Regions from separate parts of the Tardiphaga sp. OK246 genome, predicted to be linked through region 1. Evidence: riboswitches for the same ligand, from Rfam matches in the RefSeq annotation. Region 1 holds a riboswitch; each other region holds the start of a gene.

Region 1 (4,464 bases):
CGCCCGGACCCGGCTGGAGGCACTCGGTCTCCACAATATCGAGGTCATGCTCGGCGATGGCCTCAATCCGGCTGCCAATTTGGGATCGTTTGACCGGATCGTCGTGACCGCCGCAGTGGAGGAGGTGCCGGTGGCGCTGACCGATCGGCTTGAGGAGGGGGGTATTCTGCTTGCGCCGGTTGGTCCTCATAATGGTGTCCAGACCCTGGTCCGGATCCGCAAAACCGGGGATGGATTGGAGCGAAAGGAGCTCGTGGATGTACGTTTCGTGCCTGCACTTCCGGGCATCGCGCGCGAACTCTGAAAAAAGTTCGTGAACGGCTGTCACGTGTTGGTCGCAAGGTTAAAGGCTTGGTAACGGAGACGGTGTTTACTCAATTCAGTTGTTTGTTGCGTATGAGTGAGTAACCAATGTCCAGCGTTGTCGAGTTGCTTTACTCGCGCCGCGCTCCGCAGGTCGCGGTGCTGGCGCTGATGTCTATCGGTTTTGCCGGCTGCAGCGCCGACATGCAGACACGGCTATCTCAGAATCCAAATTTTGACTCAGGTCAGTCCCGTGGCTTTGGCTGGCAAGGCGAAACCACCGGCTCGGTACCGCAGCGCGCACCGCGCGCGCCGGTCGAGCGCCAGGAACTGCCACAATATCAGCGCCCGGCCTATAATCCGCAGCCGCAGTATCAATCCCAGGCTTTGCCGCCGCCGATCTCGGCGCCGCAGTCCTATCCGACAGCTCGTCCGGTTGCGTCGGCTGCTCCCGTCAGCGGGGGCGGCAACGGTATGTATACGCCGCCGCCCGCACGCGCGCCGATCGAAACCACCGGCTCCACGGCGCCGCGCTCGGTTGCAGCGACCAACGGCCTTGCCCGTGATGGCGGCACCTCGATCATCGTCGGCACCAGCGATACGCTCGATGGTCTGGCGAAGCGCTACAACGTCTCGTCGGCTGCGATCCTGCAGGCCAATGGCTACAAGGGGCCGCGCGCGCTGTCGCCCGGCCAGTCGCTGATCATTCCGCGCCAGGGCGCCGCGGCAACTCCGGCCGTTGCCGCTGCTCCGAGCAAACCTGCCGTCGGCGCGTCGACCACGCATTTCGTCAATCGCGGCGATACACTGATGAGCATCTCGCGCCGGAACAACGTGCCGGTGGCCGAACTCGCGCGCGCCAATGGTCTGGCGCCGACTGCCCAGTTGAAGCTCGGCTCCAAGATCACGGTACCCGGCGCGCGTACGGCCAATGCAGCTCCTGCAGCCGCGCCGCTCGCTGCGCCCGTCGCAGCCGTGACGGCTGCTCCGGCTGGCGCGGTCACGTCCGCTGCCGTGGCCCGTGTTGCTTCTGCCGAACCCGCACAGAAGGCCCGTCTGGCAAGTGCCACGACGACGCCTGAGGAAATCGCGCCGGAATCGCCGACTAAAGCCGCTGACGCAACCGGCGCTTTGCCGACGTTCCGTTGGCCGGTGCGCGGCCGCGTGGTCACAGGCTACGGCGCCAAGACCAATGGCAAGTCCAACGACGGCATCAACGTCGCCGTGCCGGAAGGCACGCCGATCAAGGCTGCCGAAGATGGCGTCGTTGCCTATTCTGGCAACGAGCTGAAGGGCTACGGCAATCTGGTCCTCGTTCGTCACTCCAACGGCTACGTCACCGCATATGCCCATGCGAGTGAGCTGATGGTGAAGCGTGGCGAGACCATCAAGCGCGGTCAGGTGATCGGCAAGTCCGGCCAGTCCGGTGAGGTTACTTCGCCGCAGCTTCACTTCGAAATCCGCAAGGGCTCGTCGCCGGTCGATCCGCTGCAGTTCCTCAACGGGGCGTAAGCGCAATCCACGAAGTGTAGTTCGCATTTAAGCAAGCCCGGCCTCGTGCCGGGCTTGCTGCGTTTGATCTCGGGGCTGCGGCCCACTCCAGCTCCGAAATCTTCAACGCGCTGCTGCGAGTGGGCAGCTTGCGCACGCAAGCTCGGTTGACTGCCGCGCGATGTTGCCCATATGTGAACATGTCGTGGTTCTTCGGGAAGGTTTGCCCGAAGCTAAGAGGGAAGCCGGTGAGGCGTTAAGCCAAGGCCGGAGCTGCCCCCGCAACTGTAAGCGGTGAGCCGCTGTCCATTAAAGTCACTGAGACCTGCAAAGGTTTTGGGAAGGCCGGACAGCAGCATTGACCCGCGAGCCAGGAGACCTGCCTCGACAACATAAACGTCCTCGGGCGGGGTGTCCCGGTGGTGCGGTTGCGATTCCGCGACTGCCGTCGTGGAATCCAGACGTGTCACTTTGGCCTTTTGCCCCCAATCATTGGGGTTAAGCCATGTCTACTGTGTCAAAGTCTACTTCTTCAAAATCAGCTACTTCACTTCCTGTTGCTGCATTGGGCACGCCACGGATCGGTCCGCGGCGTGAGCTCAAGATGGCGCTGGAAAGCTATTGGTCCGGTGCAATCGACGAGAATGCGCTGATCGATGTCGGCGTCGGGCTGCGTGCCGCAAATTGGGCGCGTCAGAAGTCGCTCGGGATCACGGTCATGCCGTCGAACGACTTCTCATTCTACGATCAGGTACTCGATACCAGCGTCATGGTAGGCGCCATTCCCAAAGTCTATGGCTGGAAGGGAGGAGACGTTTCCTTCGCGACCTATTTTGCCATGGCACGTGGATCACAAGGCGCCGCGCATGACGAGGCCTGTACACACGGCTCTCATGCGCGTGACACGTCGCAAGGCGCACCAGCACAGGAGATGACCAAGTGGTTTGATACCAACTACCACTTCATGGTGCCTGAACTGGCGCAGGATCAGACCTTCAGTCTCGCATCGCGCAAGCCGATCAAGGAGTACGAGGAGGCGAGATCGCTGGGTTATCAGACACGACCCGTGCTAGTCGGGCCTGTGACCTATCTGAAACTGGCCAAGAGCGCGGATGCGTCATTCGATCCGGTGACACTGCTCGACAGATTGCTGCCTGTTTACGTCGAGGTGCTCGGGGAACTAGCCGATAGCGGCGCCGAGTGGGTGCAACTGGATGAGCCATGTCTGGTGCTCGATCTCGACGCGCCGGCCCGGCAGGCGCTGCAAAAGACATATGCGGCTTTTGCCGAAGCGGTTCCGCAACTCAGGATCATGCTGAACACGTATTTTGGTGAGCTGGGCGACAACCTCGATTTGGCCCTGTCGCTTCCCGTCGCCGGGCTTCATCTCGATCTGGTCCGCGCGCAGGACCAGTTCGATGAAGTCGCTGCGAAGGCGCGGAAGGACATGATCCTCTCGCTGGGCGTGATCGATGGCCGCAATATCTGGCGATCCGATCTGTCCAGTCTGCTCGATAGTCTGGAACCCATGGTCGATCTCTTGGGGAGGGATCGCGTTGAGCTCGCGCCGTCGTGTTCGCTGCTACATGTGCCGATCGATCTCAGCCTTGAGACTGATCTCGATCCGGACGTCAAAAGCTGGCTGGCTTTTTCGATCCAGAAGATGGAAGAGCTGGCCGCACTTGGAGCAGCGCTGGCTGGCAGCCGCGCTGATGTCGCTGCAACGCTTGCCGCGTCGGATGCCGCGGCGGCTGCGCGACTGGCGTCGTCGAAGATCCACGATCTTGCGGTCGCCAAACGCGTCGCCTCTGTTGACGCGACCATGCGTCGTCGGGGCAGTGACTTTGCCACGCGCGCTGCCGAACAGCACCGACGCTTCAAACTGCCGGCATTTCCGACAACGACCATCGGCTCGTTTCCGCAGACCGCGGAAGTGAGAAACGCTCGCGGGGCCCATGTCAGGGGCACGCTCAGCGATGCTGCCTACAAGACGTTCCTGCAGAACCAGACGGCGAGGGCGGTGCGCTGGCAGGAGAATATCGGCCTCGACGTGCTGGTGCATGGCGAGTTCGAGCGCAACGACATGGTGCAGTATTTTGGTGAGCAACTTTCCGGCTTCGCCTTCACCAAGCATGGCTGGGTGCAATCCTATGGCTCCCGCTGCGTGCGGCCACCTGTGCTGTTCGGCGACGTGTCCCGGCCGCATCCGATGACCGTCGAATGGTGGCAGTACTCACAGTCGCTCACCGAACGTCCGATGAAGGCCATGCTGACAGGGCCTGTCACGATCCTGAACTGGTCGTTCGTGCGTGACGACATTCCCCGCGAAGTCGCGTGTCGCCAGATCGCGCTCGCGATACGCGATGAGGTGGCCGATCTGGAAAAGGCTGGCGCCGGTATGATCCAGATCGACGAAGCGGCACTCCGCGAAGGGCTTCCGCTGCGCAAATCGGAATGGAAGTCCTATCTCGATTGGGCCGTGGAGAGCTTCCGCATCTGTTCGTCAGGCGTGCGGGATGACACGCAGATCCATACGCATATGTGCTACTCGGAGTTCAACGACATCATCGATGCGATCGGTGCCATGGATGCCGATGTGATCTCCATCGAAACGTCACGTTCGAAGATGGAACTGCTCGATGCGTTCAGGACCTACAAGTACCCGAACGA
Region 2 (4,464 bases), on a different contig from region 1:
AACAATGCGAATCTGCCAAATGGTTAGCCCAATTTCGGGTCCAGAACCGTGGCCCAAAGGGCCATATCGGCCCGATCCCGCAGGGTAACGGTCATTTGGCCGCTTTGGCTGTCGATTTTGACGTGACCGAAGAACTGCATGCCGGCCGACGGGGGCAAATTCTGCTTATCGGGCCCCGGCGCCTTCACGAAACGGACCTCAGGACCGAAGGTATTGTCGAGCGCCGCCGGCCCGAAAGTTCCGGCGTGAAACGGGCCCGAAACGAACTCCCAGAACGGCTCGAAATCCTGAAACTGCGCCTTTTCCGGATTGTAGTAATGCGCCGCCGTGTAATGCACGTCGGCGGTCAGCCAGACCGTGTTGCGGATACCGGCCGATTTGATGAAGCGCAGGATATCGGCGATTTCCAGCTCGCGGCCCCGCACTGGTCCGTCGCCCTGTGCGATGGCCTCAGACCCGGTTTTGTCGGCGGCGTTGTCATAGACGACGAGGCCGATCGGCATATCCGAGGCGATGACCTTCCAGGTCGCCTTCGAGGCCATCAATGCGCGCTTCAGCCAGGCCATCTGCTCCGGACCGATGAAATACGCATGGGGACCATAGGTGTCCTGCAGGTTCGGGCCGTTGGGCCCGCGATAGCTGCGCTCGTCCAGCATGAAGACGTCGAGATGCGGGCCGTAATTGAGCGTGCGATAGACGCGGCCCGGTTCGGCCGGATTGACCGAGATCGGATACATCTCGTGATAGGCACGGGCGCCGCGCGCAGCCAGCAGCGTGATGTCGCGCTCCTTGTAGGATGCCGGTAACTGTTTCGAGAGCGACCAGTTGTTGGTGACCTCGTGATCGTCCCACTGGCCGAAGATCGGCACCTGCGCATTGAATGCGCGGACATTGTCGTCGAGTAGATTGTATTTGTGCGCGGCGCGGAATTCATCGAGCGTCTCGGCGACCTTCGCCTTTTCCGGCACCGTGATGGTGTTTTTCCAGATCGTGCCGTCCGGCAGTTTCGTTTCAGGCAGGATCGGGCCGTCGGCGTAGATGGTATCGCCGGAATGGATCAGGAAATCCGGATTGTGCTTGCGCATGGTGGCGAAGGTGACCATTCCGCCGTCATCGGCGTTGATGCCCCAGCCCTGCCCTGCGACATCGCCGCCCCAGACAAAGGACACATCGCGGCGATCCGCTGGCGCGGTGCGGAAGCGGCCGATCACCGGCTCGCCGACGATTGCGGTATGCGACAAATCACGGAATTTGACGCGGTAGAAGATGTCCTGCCCGGCTGGCAGATTATCGAGCAGCAACTTCGCCGTGAAATCGCTCTCGGGCAGCGCCGTGATAACCGGCAACATGCGCGCATTGCTGAAGGATTCGGTAGTGGCGACCTCCACCATCATCTGCGCCGGCCGATCCGCGCGCGACCAGATCATGCCGCTGCTCGTCCCGACATCGCCGGACTGCACGCCATGCGACACGAGCGGACGATCCGCCGCACGGCTGAGGTAAGGCATCGCCAGGAAGCTTGCGCCTGCTGCGGCTGAGTGCGCGAGGAAGCGACGACGGGAAATATGTAGCGCCATGGCGAACTCCTGATCCTGGCTCTGGCACCAGTGGCTCTAGGCAGATCGCTTGACGCTGCGATGACAGGTGATGCGCAATATCAACACCTGTCAGCGCACGTTGCGAGTGACTAGCAACTTGATTGACACATTTGGAAATTTCACCTTAACGTGAACGTGACGGTTCCCTTCGGGGATCAAAAGGGAATGCGGTGAGGGGGATCCCCCGATTCCGCGGCTGCCCCCGCAACTGTAAGCGGCGAGCCTGCGCCAAGAGCCACTGGGTGTTCACCTGGGAAGGCGGCGACAGGCAGTGACCCGCGAGCCAGGAGACCTGCCGCCAGTCGTGGTCACACGCGAGCACATTGGGCGGGGTGTCCTGGTGGAAGTCACACTGCCTCTTTGAAAAGCGGCGGCGAGACTTGGTTTGCGGTGACGTGCCACGTAACCGCGAGTCCTGTAGATGACCTCCGTTTCTCCCGTCGCATTGAAGCAATGCAAAGCTCTTCTTTCCTCTGTCGCACTGTCCTGCTTCCTTGTGCCCGCCGAGGGCTCGCTGCGACCTGCGCAATCGCACCACGTACTCGACCCCGTGGTGGTGCAGCCGACGGTGACGCCAACGCGCGCGCGCCGCGCCACATCAGGCAAGGCCACGCGCGCCGCGCGCTTGCGGCAGCAGCGCAATGTCGCCGCCAATACCGGCGCGCCGGTTGCCACGCCGACAGGCCCCGTCTTCGCAGCGCCGACGCTCAACCTCACCGGCACAACGTCGACCGGCAGCCGCCTCGGCCTGACGCGCCTGCAGACGCCGGCCAGCGTCGAGGTGATCTCGGCGGAAACCATGGCCGAGCGCGGCCAGCAGAACGTGGTCGATGCCGTCACGCAGAATGCCACCGGCTTTACGGCCATCGGTGAACCCGGCAATGGCGGCATCGCTTTCAGCACCCGCGGCTTCGCCGGCAGCGGCTCTGTCACGTCGCTCTATGACGGCACACGCCTCTATGTCGGCTCCGGCACGGTGAACTTCCCCTTCGACACCTGGACCGCCGAGAAGATCGAAGTGCTGCGCGGCCCCGCCTCCGTCATGTATGGCGAAGGCGCCATCGGCGGCGCTATCAACGTGATTTCGAAACTGCCGCTCTGGGTGCCACGCAACCAGGCCGAAATCTCTCTGGACAGCAACATGACGCGCCGCATCGCTCTCGATAGCGGCGGCCCGGTCAGCAAGGACGTCGCCTATCGTATCGCCGTCACCGGCAACGCGTCCGATGGTTGGGTCGATCGCGACAACACCTCGAACATCGCGCTGCACGCCGCCGTGCAGATCAAGCAGACCGAGGACATCACCTGGACGCTCTCCACCGACTATGGCGACCGCCATCCATCAAAATATTTCGGCACGCCGCTGATTAACGGCCAGCTCAATGAGGCGATCCGCTTCAAGAACTACAATGTCAGCGACAGCAACATCCGCTATCAGGACAGTTGGAGCCAGGTGAAGACCGAGTGGCAGGTGGCCGACGGCATCACCCTGCGCAACACGCTCTATTACATGTATGCGAAGCGCCACTGGAAGGAGGTCGAGATCTACGGCTTCAATTCCGGCACCGGCCTGATCGATCGCGGCGATTATCTCGAGATCTTCCACCAGCAGCAGCAGATCGGCGACCGCATGGACGCCACCTTCGAGGGCCATCTGTTCGGCATGGTCAACACCTTCGTGGCGGGCTTCGACGTTAACCGCATCGACTTCAAGCATACCAACAATTCGCCGTTTAGCGGGTCCTCATCGGTCAATCCGTATAATTTCGATCCCGGCCTGTTCAGCAGCCCGGACCCGACGATTCCCGGCTTCAAGAGCGTCGCCAATCAGTACGCATTCTTCGCCGAGAACCGACTGGCCGTCACCGAACAATTGTCGCTGATCGCCGGCGTCCGCCAGGACCAACCGACCGTCGAACGAACCGACTATCGCACCCCCGCCAACAGCTACACCCGGGACTATTCGGCGACCTCGTGGCGCGCCGGCGTCGTCTATACGCCGATTCAGAACCTTGCTTTCTATGGCCAGTATTCGACGGCGGTCGATACCATCGGCGGCTTGATCTCGGCGAGTAACGCCAATGCGAAGTTTGACCTCGCGACCGGCAAACAGGCCGAGATCGGCGTCAAGCAGTCGTTCTGGGGCGGCCGCGGCGAGTGGACGCTCGCTGCCTATGAGATCGTGAAGAACAATCTGCTGGCCGTCGTTCCCGGTAGCGGCGGAGCGGTTCAGCAGGTCGGCCAGCAGTCGTCGCGCGGTGTCGAGGCCTCGATCGGTCTCGTGCTCGAATACGGCTGGCGCATCGATGCCAACACCGCGCTCCTGCGCGCAAAGTATGACGACTTCCTGCAGGCCAGCGGCGTGAATTTTGCCGGCAACGTCCCGATCAATGTCCCGCAGAACGTCTCCAATATCTGGGCAACATGGGGCTTTGCGCCAAACTGGTCGGCCAATGCCGGCGTGCAGATTGTCGGCAAGACCTATGCAGACAACGCGAATACGCTGGAAATGCCGAGCTACACAGTTGTGAATGCCGGCCTGCAATGGAAGCCGGACGTCAACACCACGGTGTCGCTGCGCGTTTACAACCTGTTCGACAAGATCTACGCGACGTCGAGCTACAGCGACAATCAGTGGATGCTCGGCATGCCACGCACCGCTCAACTCGCCGTCAACGTGAAGTTCTGAGCTTGTCACGCAAGCTGACACGCACTCTCCGGCGGTGGCTGTATATCGGCCACCGCTGGGTCGGCATCGTCACATGTCTCTTCTTCGCGATGTGGTTCATCTCCGGCGTGGTGATGATGTATGTCGCGTTTCCCGGCCTCTCCGACAAGGAGCGGCTGGCAGCATTGCCCGACATCG
Region 3 (4,464 bases), on a different contig from region 1:
GCGAGGCCGCTTCGATCAACCATGCACTGTCGATCTCGAACGAGGTCGCATACAGCGCCTTGAGATCGTCAGGTACACGGTCGATCGATCCGACGCTGCCGTCGAAATATTTCAGGTCCGAGACCATCACCTCGTCCCACAGGCCCCTCTTTTTCAGATCGCGCACAAGGAAGGCATTCACCACTGTGAAATCGCCTGACATGTTCGATTTGACATAGAGGTTCTGATAGGCCGGCTCGATCGACTGCGCGACGCCGCAGATATTGGAGATCGTCGCTGTCGGCGCGATCGCCATCACGTTGGAATTGCGCATGCCGGTGGACTTCACGCGGTCACGCAGGCCGTTCCAGTCGAGCGTGGTCGAGCGATCCATCTGCACACCACCGCGGGCCTCCGCAAGTATCTCGATGGAGTCGATCGGCAGGATGCCGCGGCTCCACAGCGATCCGTCGAAGGACGGATAGCGGCCGCGCTCGGCGGCAAGATCCACCGATGCCGAGATCGAATGGAAGGCAATCGCTTCCATGCTGGTGTCGGCAAACGCCACGGCCGCATCCGACGCCATCGCGATACCCTGCGCCTGCAGTGCATCCTGGAAGCCCATCAGACCCAGACCCACCGGACGATGCTTGAGGTTCGAGCGGCGCGCTTCCGGGATGGTGTAGAAATTGATGTCGATGACATTGTCGAGCATCCGCATCGCCGTGGTCACGGTACGCTTGAGCTGCGCGTGGTCGAGACCATCCTTGCCGATATGATTGAGCAGGTTGACCGAGCCGAGATTGCAGACCGCGACCTCATCATCGGACGTATTCAGCGTGATCTCCGTGCAGAGATTCGATGAATGGATCACGCCAGCATGCTGCTGCGGCGAGCGCAGATTGCAGGGATCCTTGAAGGTGATCCAGGGATGGCCGGTCTCGAACACCATGGTCAGCATGCGGCGCCACAAGTCAGTTGCGCGCACCTTCTTGAACACGCGGATCTCGCCGCGCGCAGCCTTCTCCTCATAGGCCGCATAGCGCTCGGCAAAGGGCTTGCCATAGAGGTCGTGCAGCTCCGGCGTTTCGTCGGGCGAGAACAGCGTCCATTCGCCATCGGCCTCGACGCGCTGCATGAACAGGTCTGGCACCCAGTTGGCGGTGTTCATATCGTGCGTGCGGCGGCGGTCGTCGCCGGTGTTCTTGCGGAGATCGAGGAATTCTTCGATGTCGATGTGCCAGGTCTCGAGATAGGCGCAGACCGCGCCCTTGCGCTTGCCGCCCTGATTGACGGCGATGGCCGTATCGTTGGCGACCTTCAGGAATGGCACCACGCCCTGGCTCTCGCCATTGGTACCCTTGATATGCGCGCCGAGACCGCGCACGCGCGTCCAGTCATTGCCGAGACCGCCGGAATATTTCGCCAGCAGTGCGTTGTCCTTCACCGACTTAAAGATGCCGTCGAGATCGTCGGCCACCGTCGTGAGGAAGCAGGACGACAGCTGCGGCCGCAGCGTGCCGGAATTGAACAGTGTCGGCGTCGAGGCCATGAAGTCGAACGACGACAGCAGGTTGTAGAATTCGATCGCGCGGGCTTCGCGGTCGATCTCGCGCAGCGCGAGGCCCATGGCAACGCGCATGAAGAAGGCCTGCGGCAGTTCGATGCGATTGCCCTGCACATGCAGGAAGTAGCGGTCATAGAGCGTTTGCAGGCCCAGGAACTGGAACTGGAGATCGCCTTCCGGCCTCAGCGCGGCAGCGATTCGCTTGAGATCGAAGCGCGCGAGTTCGGGATCGAGCAGCTCGGCCGCAATGCCGGTCTTGATATAGGCGCCGAAATATTCGGCGTAGCGCGTGGTCATGTCAGCCTGCGACGCGTGGGTCGGGCTGCCATGAACGAAGGACAGGACTTCCGTGCGCAGTTTATCGAGCAGCAGGCGGGCGCTGACAAAGGTGTAGTTCGGCTCCTGCTCCACCAGCGTGCGCGCGGCCATGATGCCAGCCAGTGCCAGTTCATCCAGCGTGATGCCGTCATAGAGATTGCGGCGGGTTTCCTCGAGCACCGGGGCGGCATCGACGCCATCAAGGCCGGCGCAGGCCTCGTTGACGATCAGCGCGAGACGCGCCGAATCGAGCGGGGCGCGCGTGCCGTTGGCGAGCGTGACGTGCAGCACCGGTGCGGTGGAAACCAGCGCGGGCTTGGCGGCCAGTTCCTCGGCGCGGGTGCGAGCGCGCTCCTCGCGGTACAGCACATAGGCGCGGGCCACCTTGTGGTGCTCGCTGCGCATCAGCGCCAGTTCGACCTGATCCTGGACGTCCTCGATATGGAAGGTCCGGCCTTCACCGACGCGGCGCGTCAATGCAGCCACGACTTCGCCGGTCAGTTGTTCCACCGCCTCATGGACGCGGCGCGACGCCGCTGCCGTGTGGCCCTCGACGGCCAGAAAGGCTTTGGTCATCGCGACGGAAATCTTGCTGCCGTCGAAGGACGACACCGTGCCGTTGCGCCGGATGATCTGCATCGAGGGTTCGCGCGCAGGCGCAGCGAGCGTTTCCGGCGACAGTTGAATCAGCGGCGCATGAGCCGCATCGCGTCCGTTGGACAAAACAGAAGATGAAGTAGGCATCGGCAAGACCCCGTGTGATGCATCAAGCAATGGGGGCTGGGGCCGAAAGGACGCTGCAAAATACACGGCGGAGATCCGCCGGCATTGCCTGCAAGCGACCGCTGGGACACCCCGCCCATGGACGTTCTGGTGTCGCGGCAGGTCTCCTGGCTCGCAGGTCAATGTCTGTTTCAGCCTTCCCGATGCTTGCGCATCAGTGACTTCAATCGAAACAGACTCACTGCTTACAGTTGCGGGGGCAGCGCCGGAATATGACGCAAAACAGCGTCTTTACCGGCTTCCCTCTTAGCCACCAAGTCTTGCGACAGGGCGGACCGTGACGTCTACATTTGGTGTGACCCGCGGCGAAGTGTCAAGCGGGCATTGAGCCGAACGCAACAAATTCGGTAGGGCTGTTGGTTCAGTGGACAACCGCTTGCGTGGCGGAAACCGCGGGATCGTTGGCGGTTTCTGCACGATGCGATTCGTTGTCCGAAAGGACCGTGAGGCGCAGAAGAGCCACATCAATCGATGGAGGATGCCATGCGGAACCTGGCAACGAGCACTGAGAGAACCGAGTTCAACGCTTTCGTGGAGCACGCAGGCGCGCTCACGGCGTTCGAGACGACGGAGCAGATCGCCCGGCGCCGACTCGACGAGATGCTGAACGAAGCGCTGATGGACAGCTTTCCTGCGAGCGATCCGGTTTCTTCACTGCAACTCGCCTGAGCAGAATCAGACCGCGCGAAAGCTGGCCCGATACTGGCTGGGCGTCAGACCCAGCCGTCGCACGAAGACCTGACGCATATGTTCGGCGGTGGTGAAACCGGATTCATAAGCCACCACCTTGAGCGGCAGATCGCTGCCTTCGAGACGGTTACGCGCCGTGTCGATCCGGGCGCCCTCGACAAAATCTGCCGGCGTCATCTTTGTTTCCTGCTTGAATGTCCGCGCAAAGGTGCGGGCGCTCATGCCCGCCACATCGGCCAGTTCATCCACGCTGTGCGCGTCACGCAGATGGGCCATCACATGAGCATGGACTCGCGCAATCGGTGAATCCGGCTCGGCCGGCGGTACCAGATAGGGACTGAATTGCGACTGGCCACCCTGGCGCTGCGCCACCACAACCAGACGCTTGGCTACGGCCAGCGCAACATCCGCGCCATGATCTTCCTGGACCAGTGCGAGACCGAGATCGATCCCTGCGGTGACGCCGGCCGACGTCACCAGCGCGCCATCGCGGCTATAGATGCGATCGAACTCCACATGCGCTTTGGGGAAACGCAACGCCAATAGCGGCGCATTCTGCCAGTGCGTCGTCACCGTCTTGTCGTCGAGCAAGCCTGCATGGCCGAGCGCGAATGCCCCGGTGCACACCGAACCATAACGCCCCGCCTGGAGCGCCGCATTGGCAAGCCACTCTGTGAGCTGCGGATCCGCCTCCGCCGTCGGCAGCCCTGGCCCGCCGGCCACCAGCACCAGATCCCAGGGCTTGTTCGCATCACTGAACGCCAGATCGGCGGATATCCGCAAACCGTTCGATGCACGCAGCGGCGCGCAGTCTGCAGCGACAAGTGTAATGTCGTAGCCGTCGCCCGGTGCAACGAAGCCATTGGCCTCCATGAACACATCAAGCGGACCGGCTACGTCCAGCGACTGGACGCCCGGAAAGATCGCAAGAGCAACGGTCTTCATGGTGATGCTTCATTCCGACGGCGAGGACAGGCCCAAGTCATTCTGAATAGATAGTCGTCTTGCGGCGGGAAATCACGGGCGAATGGCAGCTTTGCAGGGCGCGGCGCGATTGCGAGGACACCGCCCGCCGGCGACAACGGATGCATCACAACACCCCCGCAAGGAGCATCTCATGAGCAAGA

Evidence for each region. A riboswitch is a leader RNA that binds a small molecule or an ion and turns the genes downstream of it on or off. The one in region 1 is predicted to bind cobalamin.
Region 2: linked by a shared signal. The riboswitch ahead of CHC01_RS22495 (TonB-dependent receptor) and the one ahead of metE (5-methyltetrahydropteroyltriglutamate--homocysteine S-methyltransferase) in region 1 are both predicted to bind cobalamin.
Region 3: linked by a shared signal. The riboswitch ahead of CHC01_RS01880 (ribonucleoside-diphosphate reductase subunit alpha) and the one ahead of metE (5-methyltetrahydropteroyltriglutamate--homocysteine S-methyltransferase) in region 1 are both predicted to bind cobalamin.

Annotation. Positions count from the first base shown of each region.
Region 1 is NZ_FZOX01000002.1:975,462-979,925, reverse strand. It holds gene CHC01_RS12020 (protein-L-isoaspartate(D-aspartate) O-methyltransferase) at 1-304, shown strand, start outside; gene CHC01_RS12015 (M23 family metallopeptidase) at 412-1,815, shown strand; cobalamin riboswitch at 1,984-2,195, shown strand; gene metE (5-methyltetrahydropteroyltriglutamate--homocysteine S-methyltransferase) at 2,300-4,464, shown strand, end outside.
Region 2 is NZ_FZOX01000005.1:217,176-221,639, reverse strand. It holds gene CHC01_RS22500 (alkaline phosphatase D family protein) at 24-1,577, opposite strand; cobalamin riboswitch at 1,721-1,912, shown strand; gene CHC01_RS22495 (TonB-dependent receptor) at 2,020-4,287, shown strand; gene CHC01_RS22490 (PepSY-associated transmembrane domain-containing protein) at 4,290-4,464, shown strand, end outside.
Region 3 is NZ_FZOX01000001.1:386,294-390,757, forward strand. It holds gene CHC01_RS01880 (ribonucleoside-diphosphate reductase subunit alpha) at 1-2,608, opposite strand, end outside; cobalamin riboswitch at 2,728-2,942, opposite strand; gene CHC01_RS01885 (hypothetical protein) at 3,131-3,316, shown strand; gene CHC01_RS01890 (GlxA family transcriptional regulator) at 3,323-4,282, opposite strand; gene CHC01_RS01895 (HD domain-containing protein) at 4,455-4,464, shown strand, end outside.